DNA from 2 places in the Fructilactobacillus ixorae genome. Region 1 is predicted to be linked to the other one. Evidence: predicted binding sites of a transcription regulator. Region 1 holds the regulator's gene; the other holds the start of a gene.
What was found. Region 1 encodes CtsR, which represses protease genes until heat stress. Its sites were predicted from a motif close to TTGGTCAAAAAAGGTCAAANA; they were not measured.
Positions count from the first base shown of each region.

Region 2: M8332_RS00500 (ATP-dependent Clp protease ATP-binding subunit) is a predicted target of CtsR. The motif match lies at 5,455-5,475, and genes of this name have one in related genera.

Region 1 is NZ_CP097478.1:1,042,363-1,051,915, forward strand. Features, by position in the region: gene rpoB (DNA-directed RNA polymerase subunit beta) at 1-3,353, opposite strand, end outside; gene M8332_RS05280 (ATP-dependent Clp protease ATP-binding subunit) at 3,644-6,109, opposite strand; gene M8332_RS05285 (CtsR family transcriptional regulator) at 6,129-6,602, opposite strand; tRNA gene M8332_RS05290 (tRNA-Pro) at 6,757-6,830, opposite strand; tRNA gene M8332_RS05295 (tRNA-Arg) at 6,836-6,909, opposite strand; tRNA gene M8332_RS05300 (tRNA-Leu) at 6,926-7,011, opposite strand; tRNA gene M8332_RS05305 (tRNA-Gly) at 7,033-7,104, opposite strand; tRNA gene M8332_RS05310 (tRNA-Thr) at 7,109-7,182, opposite strand; tRNA gene M8332_RS05315 (tRNA-Leu) at 7,195-7,277, opposite strand; tRNA gene M8332_RS05320 (tRNA-Lys) at 7,297-7,369, opposite strand; tRNA gene M8332_RS05325 (tRNA-Val) at 7,376-7,448, opposite strand; gene M8332_RS05330 (L-lactate dehydrogenase) at 7,700-8,656, shown strand; gene M8332_RS05335 (aminotransferase class I/II-fold pyridoxal phosphate-dependent enzyme) at 8,712-9,553, opposite strand, start outside.
Region 2 is NZ_CP097478.1:115,054-124,606, reverse strand. Features, by position in the region: gene M8332_RS00525 (flippase) at 1-1,224, opposite strand, end outside; gene glf (UDP-galactopyranose mutase) at 1,230-2,348, opposite strand; gene M8332_RS00515 (hypothetical protein) at 2,341-3,510, opposite strand; gene M8332_RS00510 (hypothetical protein) at 3,556-4,311, opposite strand; gene M8332_RS00505 (LCP family protein) at 4,329-5,318, opposite strand; gene M8332_RS00500 (ATP-dependent Clp protease ATP-binding subunit) at 5,600-7,747, shown strand; gene M8332_RS00495 (acyltransferase family protein) at 7,891-9,553, shown strand, end outside.

The DNA of each region.
Region 1 (9,553 bases):
GGAATTGGATCCCCCTTCACGATGGCTTCGTAGGTTTTAACCCGGCCCACCACGTCATCGGACTTGTAAGTCAAAATTTCTTGGAGGGTGTGCGCAGCCCCGTATGCTTCCAGGGCCCAAACTTCCATTTCACCGAACCGCTGACCCCCAAACTGAGCTTTTCCACCCAGTGGTTGTTGCGTAACCAAGGAGTACGGTCCAATGGAACGAGCGTGAATCTTGTCTTCTGACATATGGTTCAGCTTCAGGTAACCCATGACCCCCACGGCGACTGGCTTATCAAATGGTTCTCCCGTCCGACCGTCGTACAGGATCGTCTTACCGTCGTGGGACATGCCGGCTTCGCGAACCGCGTCCCAAACGTCGGCACTGGTTGCCCCATCAAAGACTGGTGAGGAAACGTGAATTCCCAGTTTCTTCGCTGCCATTCCGAGGTGCATTTCTAGCACCTGACCAATGTTCATTCGCGATGGAACTCCCATGGGACTCAGTAGAATGTCAACTGGAGTTCCATCCGGCATGTATGGCATGTCTTCTTCTGGAACCACGATGGACACCGTCCCCTTGTTTCCGTGCTTACCGGCCATCTTGTCTCCGACTTGCAACTTCCGTTTTTGGGCAATGTAAACCCGGACCATCTTGTTAACGCCCGGTTGGAGTTCGTCCCCGTTTTCACGCGAGAAGACCTTTACGTCTTGAACCACCCCGTCGGCACCGTGCGGCACCCGCAAGGAAGTATCACGAACTTCCCGTGATTTTTCTCCGAAGATGGCGTGTAAGAGCCGTTCTTCAGAAGATAATTCCGTCATTCCCTTTGGAGTCACCTTTCCGACCAGGATGTCTCCGTCATGAACTTCTGCCCCAATCCGGACAATCCCATTTTCGTCGAGGTCCTTTAAGGCGTCCTCGCCCACGTTCGGAATTTCGCGGGTCATTTCCTCAGGTCCTAACTTGGTGTCACGCGTTTCTGATTCGTACTCTTCAATGTGAATCGAAGTGTAAGCATCTTCTTTAACGAGTTTTTCGCTAATCGCGATGGCATCTTCGAAGTTGTAACCCTGCCAGGTCATGAAGGCCACCGTTGGGTTTTGACCCAAGGCCAATTCGCCATTTTCCATGGCTGGTCCGTCGGCGATGATTTCGTCAGCATCAACGTGATCACCAGTTTTGACGATTGGCGTTTGGTTGTAGTTCATTCCGTTGTTAGAACGCATGAACTTTGTGAGTTCGTAGGTATCTAACGTGCCGTTGTCGCGCCGAATCTTGATTTCACGTGCATCAACGTATTCCACCGTTCCCGGGTACTTCGCAATCTTAGCGACTCCCGAGTCATGGGCTGTCTTGTATTCCATTCCCGTTCCCACTAGAGGAGCGTGTGGATTTAACAATGGAACCGCTTGCCGTTGCATGTTAGAACCCATCAGGGCCCGGTTGGAGTCATCGTTTTCCAAGAACGGAATACATGCCGTAGCCACGGAAACCACTTGCTTAGGCGAAACGTCCATGTAGTCAACGTCATCGGTGTTGGCTTCCACGTATTCGGACTTATCCCGTGCCATTACTTCGTGATCGCGGAAGGAACCGTCGGGATTCAACGGCGAGTTGGCCTGGGCAATCACGTATTTATCTTCGTCGCCGGCCGTCAGGTAATCAATCTTGTCGGTTACCTTGTGGGTATTCCAATCCACCCGCCGGTATGGTGATTCAATAAAGCCGTACTTATTAACCCGCGCGTATCCAGAGAAGGAGTTAATCAACCCAATGTTTGGACCTTCGGGCGTTTCAATCGGACAAATCCGGCCGTAGTGGGTATAGTTAACGTCTCGAACTTCGTACCCAGCCCGGTCCCGGGTGATTCCCCCCGGCCCTAGGGCGGAAAGCCGCCGTTTATGGGTCAATTCCCCTAACGGGTTCGTTTGGTCCATGAACTGAGATAGTTGCGAAGAACCAAAGAATTCCTTTACAGAGGCTACCACCGGCCGAATGTTAATCAGTTGTTGGGGCGTTACCGTGGCCGTATCTTGAATTGACATCCGTTCCCGGACCACCCGTTCCATTCGGGATAACCCGATCCGGAATTGATTTTGCAACAATTCGCCCACCGAACGAACTCGTCGGTTGCTCAAGTGGTCGATGTCATCAACTGAGCCGAGCCCTTCTTGCAGGTTAAAGAAGTAGTTCACCTGGGCTAGCATGTCAGCTGGGGTAATGTGCTTGTAATCCAAGCTAATGTTGTCATTGCCAACTACGGGAACCACTTTTTCAGGATCCGCATTGGAATAAACCTTAATGATTTGAACCGTTACGGGGTCCGTTACAACTGCTTCGGCAGCCGGGGTAAACGTGTAGGCCTTGAAGTCAGGGCGATCCAAGTATGGAGCCAGTTGCTTCATGAGTTCCTTTTCCACGATGTCACCCTTGTTGGCGATAATTTCACCCGTATCTGGATCCGCGAGGGTTTCTGCTAACGCAGCTCCCATCAAGCGGTTCTTTAGGCTCAACTTTTCGTTGGTCTTGTACCGACCCACGGGTGCCATGTCATACCGCTTAGGATCAAAGAAACGAGTCGTTAACAGGTTCCGCGAGGATTCAGCCGTCTTCGGTTCCCCGGGACGCAACCGTTCGTAGATGTCCTTCAGTGCTTCTTCAACCCGGGAATCGCTGGCATCCTTGTGAACGTCCTTTTCCAAGGTTAGGTTCAAAGTATCACTCGTGGAACCAAAGATTTCGGTAATTTCGTCATCAGAACCAAACCCGAGCGCCCGCACTAATTCAGTGATCGGTAGCTTTCGCGTCCGGTCAATCCGGATGTACGAAATGTTTTTGGCATCCGTCGCAAATTCCATCCAAGCCCCCCGGTTAGGAATCACCGTGGCACTGTAAATTTCACGACCGTTTTTATCCAGTTCCTTGTGGTAGTAAGCCCCAGGAGAGCGAACTAATTGCGAAACAATTACTCGTTCTGCTCCATTAATAATGAAGGTTCCCTGGTCAGTCATCAGGGGCAAGTCCCCAAAGAAAACGTCTTGGGTCTTGATTTCCCCGGTTTCATGATTAGTTAGTTTGAGGGTCACGTGCAGGGGAGCGGAGTAGTTAACTTCGTGAGCCCGTGCTTCCGCAACCGTGTACTTCGGTTCCAACAGTTGGTAATCAACGAAGTCTAACGATAACTTCCCTTGGAAGTCGTCAATCGGCATGATGTCTTTAAACATCTCACGGAGCCCTTCGTCTAAGAACCAGTTGTAAGAATCGGTTTGCACCTCAATCAAGTTGGGGAGGTCTAAGACCTTCTTGATTCTGGCGTAACTCCGCCGGGTTCTATGTTTCCCGTACTTAACAACGTTACCGGCCATTGCTTGCGGTGTGTTGACCTTCAAGTCTTCTGCCAAGCTGTTCACCCTCCTTATAAATCTCGCGAACTGAAATGTTACAATTTGATTACAATTGCGGTAAAATCCCAATTTTAAGCAAAAAAAATCCAAAAACAAGTCGAAAACTTATTTTTGGCTTCTTATAAACGCCATTACGGACAATAGATCGCAATCGCACATTTCAATTCATAGTCAATACTACTGTAGTATACAATATTAACCAGCAAACGTCAACGAAAAAGCCAGGTGACTAACCGTCCCTGGCTCCTTTTTTAAACTAACTTTGGTGTTTTACTCGTTAACGTAATTTCATTTTTACGGGCGCCCACCGTAATCCGGGCGCCAGGTTTAAACTTCCCGGCCAGCAGGGCTTCACTCAGCGGGTCTTCAATCAGCGTCTGGATGGCCCGCCGCAGCGGTCGTGCTCCGTACTCTGGTTGGTACCCCTTGGCAACCACCGCATCGATGGCCGCCGGCGTGATGCGAATTTCGTACCCCTGGGCTTTGACCCGGTTAACCAACTGCTTCGTCAGTAACTTCACAATTTGGTGTAACTCTGGTTTCGTGAGGGAGTGGAAGTACACGGTCTCATCAATCCGGTTCAAGAATTCGGGACGGAAGAACTGCTTGACCTGTTCGTCAATTACCTGCTTCATTTCCCGATCCCGGTCCTTCATTTGGGCCGTTTCAAAGCCAACCGTCTTTTGTTGTTGCAAGGCGGTCGCTCCCAGGTTCGAGGTCATGATGATAATCGTATTGCGAAAATCAACCTTCCGGCCCTTGGAATCAGTCAGGTACCCGTCATCAAGAACCTGCAAGAGCATGTTAAAGACATCCGGGTGCGCCTTTTCCACCTCATCCAGGAGGACGACGGAGTACGGGTGGTTCCGAACCTTTTCGGTCAGTTGCCCCCCTTCGTCATAGCCAACGTAACCTGGAGCTGATCCGACTAACCGACTGGTGGAGTATTTCTCCATGAACTCACTCATGTCAACCCGGATCATATCCGCTTCCGATCCAAACATCGTGGCTGCCAATTCCTTAGCGAGTTCCGTTTTTCCCACTCCCGTAGGACCGAGGAAGAGGAACGACCCAATCGGTCGGTTGGGATCCTTCAAACCACTGCGCGCCCGCCGAACGGCCCGCGCCACGGCAGAGACAGCTTCATCCTGACCAATCACGTGCTTGTGCAAGTTGGCTTCCAAATTAATTAACTGTTCGGAATCTTCTCGTTGCAACTTCGTAACCGGAATCCCGGTCCACTCTGCCACAATCCGCGCCACGTCTTCCGCATCTTCTTGTAATTCGTACTGATGGTTGGTGTTTTCTTGTTTGCGTTGCTTAGCACTTTCCGCCTGTAACCGCTCTAATTCTTGTTCGAGCTCCTGTTCGTGCGTTCGAATCGTAACGGCATCGTCAAAGCGTTGGTCTTCAATTGCTTGATCCTTTTTTTGCCGTGCGGTTTCCAGTTCCTGTTGTTTTTTCAGTACCGGACTGGTCCCCTGCAGTTCGTCAATTCGAACCTTGGCAGCGGCCTCATCCATTAAATCGATGGCCTTATCCGGCAGAAACCGGTCGCTAATGTAGCGCTGCGATAAATCAACCGCTGCGTCCAGCGCTGCGTCCGTAATTTGAACGTGGTGATGTTCCTCATAACGTGGCCGTAAACCCCGAAGAATTTCCTTAGCTTCGGCTGGAGTGGGTTCGTTAACTTGAATCGTCGCAAACCGACGTTCTAACGCCGCATCTGATTCAATGTGTTTTTGGTATTCGTCGAGGGTGGTTGCTCCAATCATTTGCAGTTCCCCCCGGGCAAGGGCGGGCTTCAAGATGTTAGAAGCATCAATGGCGCCCTCTGCGCCCCCAGCTCCAATCAGGGTGTGGAGTTCGTCAACAAACAGGATGACGTTCCCACTGCTTTGGATTTCGTTAATCACTTTCTTCAAGCGATTTTCAAATTCACCCCGATACTTGGTGCCCGCAACTAGCGAACCCATGTCTAACATCATAATGCGCTTGTTCAACATGTCCTCGGGAACGGCCTTTTGCACGATTTTCTGGGCTAAGCCTTCGGCAATCGCAGTTTTCCCAACTCCCGGTTCCCCGATTAACACTGGATTATTCTTGGTCCGACGGCTCAGGACCTGGATGGCCCGTTTGATTTCAGCATCCCGCCCCACAATTGGATCAAGTTGCCCATCCCGTGCAACCTTGGTCAGATCCTTCGCAAGTGAATCAAGGGTCGGAGTTTGGCTTTCCGCATTCCGTTGTTCCTGCGCGCTACCCACGCCCTGGTCCGGAACGCCCATCTTACGAATGGTAATCTTGCGTACTTGTTCGGGAGTCGTGCCCAGCCCAACCATGATCCGGGCTGCAACGCCCTTTTCATCGGTTGTCAGTGCCAACAACAGGTGTTCTGGTCCCATCTTTAAGCTCCCGTACTGTTGGGCAATTTTGCCGGCAAGCGCAATTAGTTCCCGCAGTTTGGGGGAATAATTCAAATACGTGGCTGGTTCAGCAGTTAGGTTGCCATACCCCACCCGTTGTTCAATTTCTTCTAAAACATCCTGATCGGTAATCGAAAGTTGCGTTAAGGTTTCGTAGGCAATCCCGTTTTTTTCGAGGGTTAATGCTAACAGGAGGTGTTCGGTTCCCACTGCCTGGTGTTTAAAGCTGCGGGCTTGGTCCTGAGCAAGGCCCAGTACTCGTTTAGCACTGGGAGTTAATGAATCTGCCATGAATAAGTTCTCCCTTCGTCTAGCATTCGTACCGTAACCGCCCCAGGAGGGCTTTTAGGACGTTTGCTCTAACTTTTTCTTCGGTTTCAGCATCGGCAACTGCAATTGCCTCTTGAGATAAGATGGAGGAAATCATATTCACCTCACGGGCCGATAACATCTGGTTGTTATACAAGGTCGTGAGGATTTCTTCTTCATCCTTTTGGGTAATTCGGTTGCCAATGGACGCCACCAGTTGCTCGAAGACATCAGCATCGCTGGCAAGGTCAATTTGTTCAATCCGAATGTAGCCACCCCCACCGCGCTTGCTCTGCACCACGTAACCATCGCGCAGGGTAAAACGGGTCTTGATGACATAATTAATCTGAGAAGGCACCACGTCAAAATGATCCGCAATGTCGGAACGGCGAATTTCCACTTCAGCAGTATCCGCACTAAGTAACATTTGCTTTAAATATGCTTCGATTGTATCTGACATACTTCGATGTGTCATAACCTCATCCCATCTCATCTCTGACTAATCTTGACATTAATTATATAATATCCACAGCAAATAACAAGCAAAGGGACTTCGTGACCGTGCTGATACAAAAAAGGTACCGCTCCAAATGAGCGAATACCTCGTTGTTGGTTAAGATTAAATTAAATCGGGAAGACAGGATTCGAACCTGCGACCCCCTGGTCCCAAACCAGGTGCTCTACCAAGCTGAGCTACTTCCCGAGCAATGCACCTAGCAGGAGTCGAACCTGCAACCTTCTGATTCGTAGTCAGACACTCTATCCAATTGCGCTATAGGTGCAAAATATAAATGCAAATGCCGCGGACCGGGATCGAACCGGTATGGTCATTACTGACCGCAGGATTTTAAGTCCTGTGCGTCTGCCAATTCCGCCACCGCGGCAAAAGAAAAAGCAACTAAAAAAGCGGAAGACGGGGTTCGAACCCGCGACCTCCACCATGGCAAGGTGGCGTTCTACCACTGAACTACTTCCGCATAATGCCGACTAGAGGACTCGAACCTCCGACCTCATCATTACTAGTGACGCGCTCTAGCCAACTGAGCTAAGTCGGCAAAAATAATGGATGCGGACGAAGGGACTCGAACCCCCACGTCTCAAAGACACTAGAACCTAAATCTAGCGCGTCTGCCAATTCCGCCACGTCCGCATGTTATTATTTTTACAAATGAGCCGTGGCAGGTTCGAACTGCCGACCCTCTGATTAAAAGTCAGATGCTCTACCGGCTGAGCTAACGGCTCATATAATGGAAGATACAGGGATCGAACCTGTGACCTCCTGCTTGTAAGGCAGATGCTCTCCCAGCTGAGCTAATCTTCCATGAGATGAGAAGCAAAACAATTACATCGTTTTGACAACTATTAAATCATAGCATCAGTTGGAAAAACCGTCAACATCTTTTTTTGCTTTTTTTGTGTGGTAATCCCAAAGCACAAGTCTTTTCCTTATATTGCTGTCAAACTGGAGCGCGGCCACCTGCCGTCTCCTAACATTGGTATGTGAAAAGTCACACTTTCAATGTTATAATATTTTGGTACACAATTATCTTTAATTTCGAAAGGATGACAATTATGACGAAAAAACACCAAAAGGTAGTTTTAATTGGTGACGGGGCGGTTGGTTCCGCATACGCCTTTGCCATGGTGCAACAAGCAATTGCCGAAGAGTTTGTAATCATTGATGTTAACAAGGACCGGACTGAAGGAGACGCGATGGATTTAGAAGATGCCATTCCGTTTACTGCCGCTAAAAACATCTACTCTGGTGACTACCCAGACTGTAAGGATGCTGACCTGGTCGTAATCACAGCTGGTGCCCCACAAAAGCCTGGCGAAACCCGGTTAGACTTAGTTAACAAGAACCTTAACATCTTAAAATCGATCGTTACACCTGTTGTCGACTCCGGTTTTGACGGCATCTTCTTGGTAGCTGCGAACCCCGTGGACATCTTGACTTACGCAACCCAACAAATCTCTGGGTTCCCGAAGGAAAAGGTCATTGGATCAGGAACTTCCCTCGATACCAGCCGGTTCCGGGTGGCCGTTGCTAAGAAGTTTGACATTGATCCTGCCAGCGTGGATGCTTACATTCTTGGCGAACACGGTGATTCCGAATTCGCTGACCTTGACGAAGCTTCCATCGGAAACGTTCCGCTGTTGAAATATGCTGATGATCGTGGCGTTTCGAAGGAGACCCTCTTAGAATTAGAGGATGACACCCGTAACAAGGCTTACCAAATCATCAACAAAAAGGGCGCTACGTTCTACGGCGTGGGAACTGCTTTGATGCGGATTTCGCGCGCGATTTTACGAAACGAAAACGCTGTCCTTCCTGTGGGTGCTCCCGTTGATGGTCAATACGGCCTCACTGATACCTACATCGGAACGCCAGCGGTGGTAAATGCGCACGGAATTGCCGATGTCTTAGAAATTCAACTGAGTGACGAAGAACAAGCGAAGATGCATGCATCTGCCCAAACCTTAAAAGAAATTACCCAAAAAGGAATGGAAGAAACTGGCTTAGCCTAAGCTTCCCGTTCAAAAAAGAACCGTCTCGGATGTCCGAGACGGTTCTTTTTTAATTTTAATGCTTAGCACAGTAGATTTGTAAACGCTGCACCGCTTCGTGCAGGTTATCCATACTAGTGGCATAGCTCGCCCGCACGTAGCCTTCCCCACCGGCCCCAAAGCTGGAACCGGGAATCAGACCAACCTTCGCCGTTTGTGCCACGTCCTGACAGAAGGCCGCGCTATCAAGGTGAAACCGGTCCGGGATCTTAGCAAAGAGGTAGAACGCCCCCTGGGGTTTTTCACACTGAAAGCCAAGGGCTTGCACAGCTGTGTACAGATAGTCCCGTCGCCGTTCGTATTCCGCCCGCATCGACGCGGCATCGTCCATCCCATTGCCAAACGCCTCCGCGGCGGCCACCTGCGCCGCAGTCATCACGGAGGTCGACATCAGTTCCCGCACCTTGGCAATCTCAGCGACGAGGGCTGCCGGGCCCGCGATGACTCCAATTCGCCACCCGGTCATCGCATGGGACTTTGAAAGGCCGTTAAATAGAACCGTCTGCTCGGGGAGGTACTTGGCAAATGAAACGTGCCGACCCGTGTAGGTTAACTCACTATAAATCTCATCGCTCACCACCACGAGGTCCGTGTGCGCCACAACTTGCGCGAGGGCGGCAATTTGACTGGCCGAGTAACTGCGCCCAGTCGGATTGGACGGAAAATTCAGCAGTAAGACCTTCGCACGGGGATGCGCCGCTAACGTTGCTTGCAACCGCGCGGGCGTTAAGAGAAATCCGTCTGGTTCGGTATTAATTTCAACTAAGTGACCCTCATTCAATTCCACCAAGGAGTCATAAACCGGAAAAGCCGGGGTTGGAAGTAACACTTCGTCGCCAGGCCCGACGAGCGTTGCCA
Region 2 (9,553 bases), 450 kb from region 1:
AAACAAATCGGTTAAACTAACCTGATTGCGGATGGAATAAACTTGGTAGACCGTTACACAAACTTCAGAAAGCACCGTAGCTAACGTGGCGCCCACCGTTCCAATCGTTAAAATCAGGGGCACGTTTGCAATGATGTTCACAATTGCTCCAATAATTACCGAATAGTTATACGCTTTATTTTGTCCCGTGGGGACTAGGTACTGCACTCCAATGGCATTACTCCAAGCAATTAGAACGATAACCACCGATTCCAACATCATTAGCGGAATCACCGGCGTGAACTTAGGAGAAAAGAACAACGGAACTAGAGTGTGTGCCACTGCGGCAATTCCAAACATTAACGGAATTGAAATGGCCGTTACAAACTCAAACGTGGTGTATAGATACCGACGTACTTTCTCGTATTCACCCTTTTGAAAGGCATTCGCAACGTGCGGTAACATTACCATTCCGGTTGCGGTAACAACCGCTAACGACATCTTCACAATTTTGTCAGACTGGCCGAAGTACCCTGACTGGGTCACGTTAGTCATGATTCCCAGCATGTACTTATTCACATACAGGTAAATCTGCGTGGCAATTTCGGGAATAAAAAGCGCAAACGTGGGATAAAAATGCTTGAACAAATTGAAATGCTTCCAATCTGGCAAGCCGATATACTTGCGTAAACTTGGAAATAACGTCAGATTCCCGATTAATGCAGATAGTGACAAAATTAAAATATAGGTCGCTAAATCACTATATGATTTTACCAGGGTGAAAATACTAATCAGGGTGATAATTTTAACCAACAGGTTCCGTAAAACCGTAATCGAAAAATTCTCCACTCCTTGGAAAAACCACGAAATATCAAAGGCGGCTGCTAACAGCGAAAACGACTGAGCCAGGTAATATACCTGAAAGCGGTGCACCAGGGATAGAAAAATGAAGAACGCAATGTAGGCTACCCCGATGGTGATTAACCGCATGAAAAAGATTTCATAAAACGTATTGGTCAGCTTCGCCCGGTTATTGCGCACATAGGCAATTTGGCGATTCCCATAGAGGGCCACCCCCACGCTTCCGAAAATAATGAAAAATTGAATGACGGCATTCGTAAAATCATTGATTCCGACCCCTTTTGGTCCTAAAACCCGGGCTAGATAAGGGGAAGTGACCAATGGTACCAGTAAGATAAAAATTTGATAAAAAGCATTATATAAGTAATTTTTAATTACTTTCATCCTAATTACTCACCAAATTCCGTTTTGACCAAGCGTAAGGCTGACATAATCGTTTGGTCCATGTTGTAGTACCGGTATTGCCCTAAGCGACCCCCAAAGACCACGTTCTCAGCTGCCTGATTGGCTAAATCTGTATACTGCTTGTATAAAGAGCGATTCTGTTTGTTATCAATTGGGTAGTATGGTTCGTCACCCCGACTCCAGTCTTTCGGGTATTCATGGGTAACCACCGTTTTGCCCTTGTTCCCTTTGCCAAATTCAAAGTGCTTGTGTTCAATCACCCGCGTAAAGGGCGTTTCTGCATCCGTATAGTTAACGACCGCGTTCCCTTGGTAGTTATCGACTTCCTTCACTTCGGTTTCAAACCGTAAACTCCGGTACTCTAATTCACCGAGGGCATATTCAAAGAATTGATCAATCATGCCTGTGAAAATAATCCGTTTCCCGGACTGCAGATACTCATCTTTGTGGTCAAAGAAATCCGTGTTAACCTTTACGTCAATTAGATCACTGGCTAACATTTTTTCAATGATTTGCGTGTACCCACCCTTGGGAATTCCCTGGTAAGGATCGCTAAAGTAATTATTGTCATAAATAAACCGGACGGGAATCCGCCGAATAATGAACGACGGCAGGTCAACTGCCCTGCGTCCCCACTGCTTTTCGGTGTACCCCTTGATCAACTTTTCGTAGATATCCGTTCCCACTAAGGAGAGCGCTTGTTCTTCGAGGTTAGTCGGTTTCTCCGGTACGTTAGCGCTCTGCTTTTGTTCTTCGATTTTAGCCTGGGCTTCGGCGGGCGTCCGGACCCCCCACAGTTTGTTAAAGGTGTTCATATTAAAAGGTAGGTTGTAAATTTCGCCATGATAGTTGGCCACTGGACTGTTGATGTAGTTATTAAATTCCGCAAACTGCTGCACGTATTCCCAGATATCTTTCATTTTAGTGTGGAAAATGTGAGCCCCAAACTGGTGGACCTGGATTCCTTCTACTTCTTTGGTGTAAATGTTGCCGGCCACGTGATCCCGTTTTTCAATCACTTCCACGTGGTTGCCGCGTTTTGCTGCTTCGTATGCAAATGTTGAGCCGAATAATCCCGAACCAACTACTAGATAATCAGTCATAACCAAATTTCTCCTTACTAGGTAATAAAACTTTCAAAGCAAACAGGGTAACGTTAAATGCCACCGTCATAAATAATGTGGAAAATGTTCCTTCAATCATGGTAACGACAAAAATCAACAGAAAGGCCGTTAAAAAGACTTGTTTTTTACTGATGATTAAATAAAAAGCCACTTGAATCGCTAAATAAACGATGATAAATGCGATTACTCCATTTAATAGCATGACCCTTGAAAAGGATGAATCAATAAAAAAATAATGTCGGACGGGCTTTAAACTGTACCCATTTCCATGTTCGACCAAGCTTTGACCTAACAATTGCACCGAATACCGGTTGGCTGCATAAGCAACCAACGACAAGCGATTACTAAAGAGTTGGTTAAAAAAGTTCCAGAGCATGCTGCTGGGATTAAAGAAAAAGGCCGAAACTGCCGTCCATAAAAAGACCACGGTAGGCATGATTAAGATAATCATTCTAACCAGATTAAATTTAAGCGCCTTTCCGTAGTAACGCCACAGCGTTACCAGCGCCAACAATTCAATACAGATAAAGTCATTCCGCGTATCAGTGATGATGTACACAATTAATCCTACCAAGGCCATCGCCCCAAAGCCAGCCATAATCACCTTTTTATTGGTCGTTTTAAACTGCCAACAGAGGTAAGCCACCATGGTGAAAAAGACCATTGAAGCAAAAATGGTGGGGTAGATGGTCCCCGCCGCAATTCGAAAGTTTCCGTCTCGTAGGTAAATTAAATCCGGAATCAAACCTAGTAGTGACCCTAACACGGTCAGGACTAGGACGCTTAACATTGTAAAAAATGAGGTTTTAAAAATTCTTTTCAAACTGACCCCTAGGGACCCCCAAATCATGAAATAGGAGTTCGTCAAATCATGATATTTAGAGACATAGGAGGAGTACAACAAGATTAACCCGAGTAGCACAAAGACCATTTTTTTGCGATTAGCGAGCTTATCTAACAGTAAAACCTTTGCGGTTACCAGCAGTAATGGTAAGTAATCAAATAAGGTACACATTCTGGCAATCATACGATATTGTGGCACAAACATGGTCATGCGCAGGGTTCCACTTAAAATCAACATCACGAACGCCACTAAAAAGATTAGGCTACTATAATTAATGGAACGTTTAAAGTTAATCAAAAATCAACCATCTCCCTACAATTAATCTTCCGTCGGAAGTTATCGTTATTCTGCTCTATTAACACTCATTCCGGCACTTCTGGGCGTCCGTAATTCGGGTTCGGTCGCGCGTTGTTTCTGTTTAACCTTAAAAACTTCACCATTAACATCAGCTTTGTTCAACAACGCTTTTTTACTACTCATGTTGGTTGGATCTGGGTACTGGTCGTGATTTTGGTACTTCCAGTTAAATTTATCGGTTTTAATTTCAACTGAATCGCCAACGTGTAAATCCAACAGATTGTTATTGCTAATGTGCGTTCCTTCGTACATTGTAATCAAGTTATCGTTTGGACCAACTGTGCGTGCATTGACTCCGGCTACAATTGGATTACTAGGGTCAAGATCAGAAGTTGTAATTCCTACTTTCCCATTTTCATTATTAATCCAAATTACTTTCCCAGTGGCTACTTTCACCGGTTTTCCACTTGTAACCAGTTGGTTCGGTGCATCAACGTTACTTAATTTCCCTTTAAAGATAAACAGTAGTAACAATAGTACCAACGGAATCAGTGCTAAGATAACTTCCGTCACTTTACTATTTTTCCACTCTTTTTTAGCGTGCTTGCCAGTTAATCCCGGTCGTTTTTGGTCATTATCAACGTCAGAACTAGCTAAAATTGGTCCGTTAGTTTTGTAATCATAGAACAAAAAGAGCAGAAAACCAGCAATGATAACTAAAAAGACGGCCGCGATGAACAGCTTATTATTAAGCAGTCCACCCAATCGAAACAATAAATACTGAAATTTTGAATATTCCATTTGTTACTAACCTCTCTTTAATTCAAAGCAATCTTTCCAGTGGTTGCGTATGGCAAATCAAGGCTGTTACGGATCCGGTCGGTAGTTTTTTGCAACTCATTTTGGGGGGTAACTTCCATATCCTGCCCATCAATCATTTCACCTGATTGACCGCTTAAATAAGTATTCTCAATGTTTTTCCGTCCGGATAAGTAACCGGTCGCAATTGCCGATAAATCAGAAAACTGTAAATCAGTTTGGGTGTTTTTCGCGATTGAATCAATGAAACCTTGGTTTAACAATGATGTAACCGAACCACTCTTGGTAACGACTGCCTCCAGCAACTGGCGTTGGCGTTGTTCCCGGCCAAAGTCTCCCCGGGGATCATCGTACCGCATCCGGGAGTAAGCGAGCGCCTTTTTCCCGTTCATCTTGGTTGGTTGGCCCTTCGTGAAGTGATAGCCTTCGTAATCAAAGGTTAATTCCGGTTCGATGGTTACGCCCCCAACTTGATCAACGATTTGGACCAAGCCTCTCATGTTAATCATGGCGTAGTAATCAATCGGCACGTTTAACATTTGCTGCACCGTTTGAATGGCAGTTTTGGTGCTTCCGTATGCGTAAGCCGCGTTAATTTTAGCGGGTGATTGATCAGCAAAGCCGGGGATGTTAACGGCCGTATCCCGGGGAATACTGGTAATTAACGTCTTGTGTTGCTGCGGGTTAATGGTTACCACCATCATGGTATCCGTTCGCCCTTTGTACGTCCGGCCTAGTTCACCGGTATCCGTTCCCATCAATAAAATTGAAATGGGTTGCTTGTTCTTAAGGAGGGCCTTTGTGTCCCGTTCTTTTTTCATTCCTGCACTGGTATAAGATTTGTCAACGGCGTTCTTAACGGCGAAATATTTGTAGGATCCAAATGCTACTATCCCTAACAACAGGACCAGAATAATTGTCAAAATAATATTTCTAGTATGATGCGATTCCTTCGGCTGTTGATCTCGCTGTAACCGACTTTCTTCCATCCTGAAAATCTCCTTTATCTACTTATCTGTAAACGACAATACTTACAGTTTACCAAACTACGGCACTTTTTAAAACATTCAATTCCCGCGGGTCTTGCGAGCCTCATCAACTTGTGTTATTTTTACCATTCCAAAAAAATTGACCTTTTTTGACCTTTTTGAGCTAAATCCTGTTCTTTTTGGTTAAAATTGGTTAAAATTATATCAGAGGTTGAGATAAACCTCAGACGGCAGTGCTTAAAAGCTGCCTGGCAACTAACTTAGGAAAGAAGGATTTTTCTATGGCAAGCAATTTTGGAAACGATCCATTTGGAAACAGTGGAATGGATGACTTATTTAACAGCTTCTTTAACAACATGGGTAACAACCCGAACGCACGTTACGTGGTTAACGGGCACGAGCTTACCCCTGAACAAGTTGCCGAAATGCGCCGGACGGGCCGGATTCCCGGCCAAACTGGTCAGCATAACGCTACTACTAACCAAGCCAATCAAACAAATCAAAAACAAGAAAGTTACCTTGATAAAATCGGTCGTAACTTGACTGATGAAGCTAAGCAGGGCTTATTAGATCCTGTTATTGGCCGTGATCAAGAAATTCAAGAAACGGCAGAAATTCTAAGTCGTCGGATTAAAAACAACCCGATTTTAGTTGGTGATGCCGGAGTTGGTAAGACCGCGATTGTCGAAGGCTTAGCCCAAAAGATTGTGAAGGGTGAAGTTCCTGCTACGATTAAGGACAAGGACATCATTTCGATTGATTTATCTTCGTTAGAAGCGGGCACTCAATACCGGGGTGCTTACGAAGAAAACATTCAAAAGTTAGTCAAAGAAGTTGAACAACGTAAAAACGTCATCCTCTTCTTTGACGAAATTCACCAAATCGTTGGGGCTGGTGCTTCTGGCGATGAAAACGGAGGCAAGGGCCTGTCAGATATTCTGAAGCCAGCATTGTCGCGTGGTGATATCTCCGTAATCGGTGCTACTACCCAAGACGAATACCGAAACACCATCATGAAGGACGCTGCTTTAGCGCGGCGGTTCAACGATGTTACGGTGAACGCGCCTAGCAAAGAAACTACCTTTGAAATCTTGCAAGGCATCCGTAAGTCTTACGAAGATCACCACCAGGTTAAATTACCCGATGACGCTCTAAAGGCTGCGATTGATTACTCCGAACAATACATTCCCCAGCGTTCGTTACCAGATAAGGCCATTGACCTAGTTGATATGACGGCTGCTCACCTAGCTGCTAAGCACCCGGTTACTGACAAGGTTAGTCTTGAAAAAGAACTCAAGGCCGCTAAAGAACAAAAAGACGCTGATGCTAAGGCTGAAAACTACGAAGCTGCGGCTAAGGATAAGGAAAAGATTGAAGAGTTAGAAAAACAACTCAATAATCAATCTGACAACTCCGAAACTCCCGTTGCTAAACCAGCTGACATCGCTGAATCAGTAGAACGATTAACTGGAATTCCAGTTTCACAAATGACTTCTGATGATATGGAACGGCTGAAAGGCATGGGTTCCCGGCTCAAATCACACATCATTGGTCAAGATGAAGCCGTTGATGCTGTAGTTAACGCTATTCGTCGGAACCGGGCGGGCTTTGACGAAGGCAACCGTCCAATTGGTTCCTTCCTCTTCGTTGGACCGACTGGAGTTGGTAAAACGGAATTGGTTAAGCAATTAGCTAAGGACATGTTTAACAACCAAGACTCCATCATCCGCCTTGATATGTCAGAATACCAAGACGAAACTGCGGTATCTAAGATGATTGGAGCAACCGCTGGATACGTTGGTTACAACGATAACGGTAACACATTAACGGAACGGGTTCGTCGGAATCCATACTCAATCGTGTTACTGGACGAAATTGAAAAAGCGAACCCACAAGTAATCACACTCCTCCTCCAAGTAATGGATGATGGTCGGTTAACTGATGGGCAAGGAAACGTGGTGGACTTTAAGAACACCGTGATTATTGCTACTTCCAACGCCGGCTTTGGTAACAACGCCATGTCAAATGACGAAGCTAAGAACCAAAGCATCATGGATCGCTTAGCTCCCTTCTTCCGTCCTGAATTCCTAAACCGGTTTAACGCCATTGTTGAGTTCTCGCACCTATCTAAGGAAGACTTGAGTCAAATTGTCGACTTGATGATTGAAGACCTTAACAACACGTTAGCACGTAAGGGTATGAAGCTTTCTATCTCCCAAGACGTGAAGGATTGGTTGATGGAACAAGGCTACGATGAAGCCATGGGTGCTCGTCCCATGCGGCGTGTCATTGAACAACAACTCCGTGACAAGATTGCCATGTACTACCTTGATCACCAAGATGTGAAAGACATCAAGGCCGTTCTTGATAAGGAAAACAATACGTTACGAATTGAAGCAGACCACGTTGCTGAAAAAGCAACTAAATAATGATTAAAATTACTTGAAAAAGAACTCGTCTCGCGACGGGTTCTTTTTTTCCTTAATTTTCCGTTTGCTATTGTAACGGCGTTCGTACGGTTATATCATTAAAGGCGTGTCGAATAAATTTTGCAAAAGAGGTTCCCCCAATTATGCCAACCGAGCGTCCTAACTATCGCTTTATTACTGGATTTACCGGCCTGCGGGCACTAGCAGTAATTTGCGTGCTTCTGTATCACTTTAATCCCACCATTTTTAGTGGTGGTTATCTAGGGGTCCCGGTCTTTTTAACCCTGTCCGGTTACCTAGTTACCGATCACCTTTTAAATGAATACCACACCACGGGGCAATTTCATTACGGTCATTTTTGGTATAAACGTCTGAAACGGCTCTATCCCACTTTGATCGTCATGTTATTGGCAACTGCCAGTTACATTACGTTCTTTCAACGGAATCTACTTGCCAACCTGTGGCAGAGTATCTTAACCAACTTAACTTACGTTTACAACTGGTTTGAGATCGCCAACGGGCAATCCTACTTTCAAAAATTCGCTGGTTCCGAGTCTCCGTTTACGCACCTCTGGACGCTCTCAATCGAAGGTCAATTTTATCTAATCTGGCCCCTGATCGTCTTATTCCTGCTCCGCTGGTTTAAAAACCGGCGCCAAAGCAATCGGAGTGTCCTCATAATGGCGCTCCTGCTTTCTCTCGGATCCAGCCTGTTAATGGCGCTCCTGTTCCACCCGGGCGTGGACCCTAGTCGGGTTTATTACGGAACGGATACCCGAATGTTCTCGCTGCTACTCGGAGCCGGGTTCGCCGTGCTCTGGCCTAGTAAGCACGTGCTTGCGCACCCCAACCGCCACCAACGCCGCTTCTTTGCCCTGGTTGGTGGCCTTGGAATCGGTGGGATGGCGCTCATCATCCTCACGGTCGGCGCTCAGTCGGCGTTCCTCTACCGGAGTGGGATGTTTCTCTTCTCGGTTTTAACGCTGCTCGCGATGTGGGCCATGATTGCCATCACTGGCATGTGGAACCGCGCTTTAACTAATCCGGTCTTTAACTGGATTGGGTCACGCAGCTATGAAATCTACGTCTACCAGCTCCCCGTCTTTGTCTTTTTCGGTGATAAGGTGCCAAACCTCGCCGCTCACCAGTGGCTGTACGCCGGAATTGAAGTAGCGCTTATCCTCGTTATCTCAGAACTATCATATCGGTACGTGGAGGTGCCCTTCAGTCACTATGACTACCGTAGTGCCCTCCGTCGCTTATCCGCTTTCTTTACCCAAATCACCTTCAGACGGGCTCTCCTAGCGTTCATTCTGGTGTGTGGAAGCGTGGGTGTCATCCAATCAACCACTGTGGATCCAAAGGTTGCCAACCACTCCCCCCTTGCCAAGCACATTCAGAAGAATAGCAAACAGGAACAGCAGTATAACCAAAAGCTGGCCCAGCAAATTAAAAGCGGGAAAAAGGTTCAACGGACCTCAACTGACGCAGCCAAGATTCAAAAAGACGGCCTGACTAAGGCACAGTTAAAACAGGCTCAGCAACTTTCCGGAAGTGCCGTTGGTGACTCCGTCATGTTAGCGGGACGCGATGAGCTTCAAAAGATTTTCCCGCAACTCTACATTGATGCGCAGGTTTCACGCCAGCCGGATGCCGCCATTGCTTCCCTAAAAGCAATGGAAAGCCAGGGATTACTGGGAAAGAATATTATCATTGGATTAGGAACTAATGGAGCAATTAAACCAGAAACGCTTAGTGAAGTTTGTCAAATTGCCGGCCCCAACCGCCACATTTTCTGGATTAATA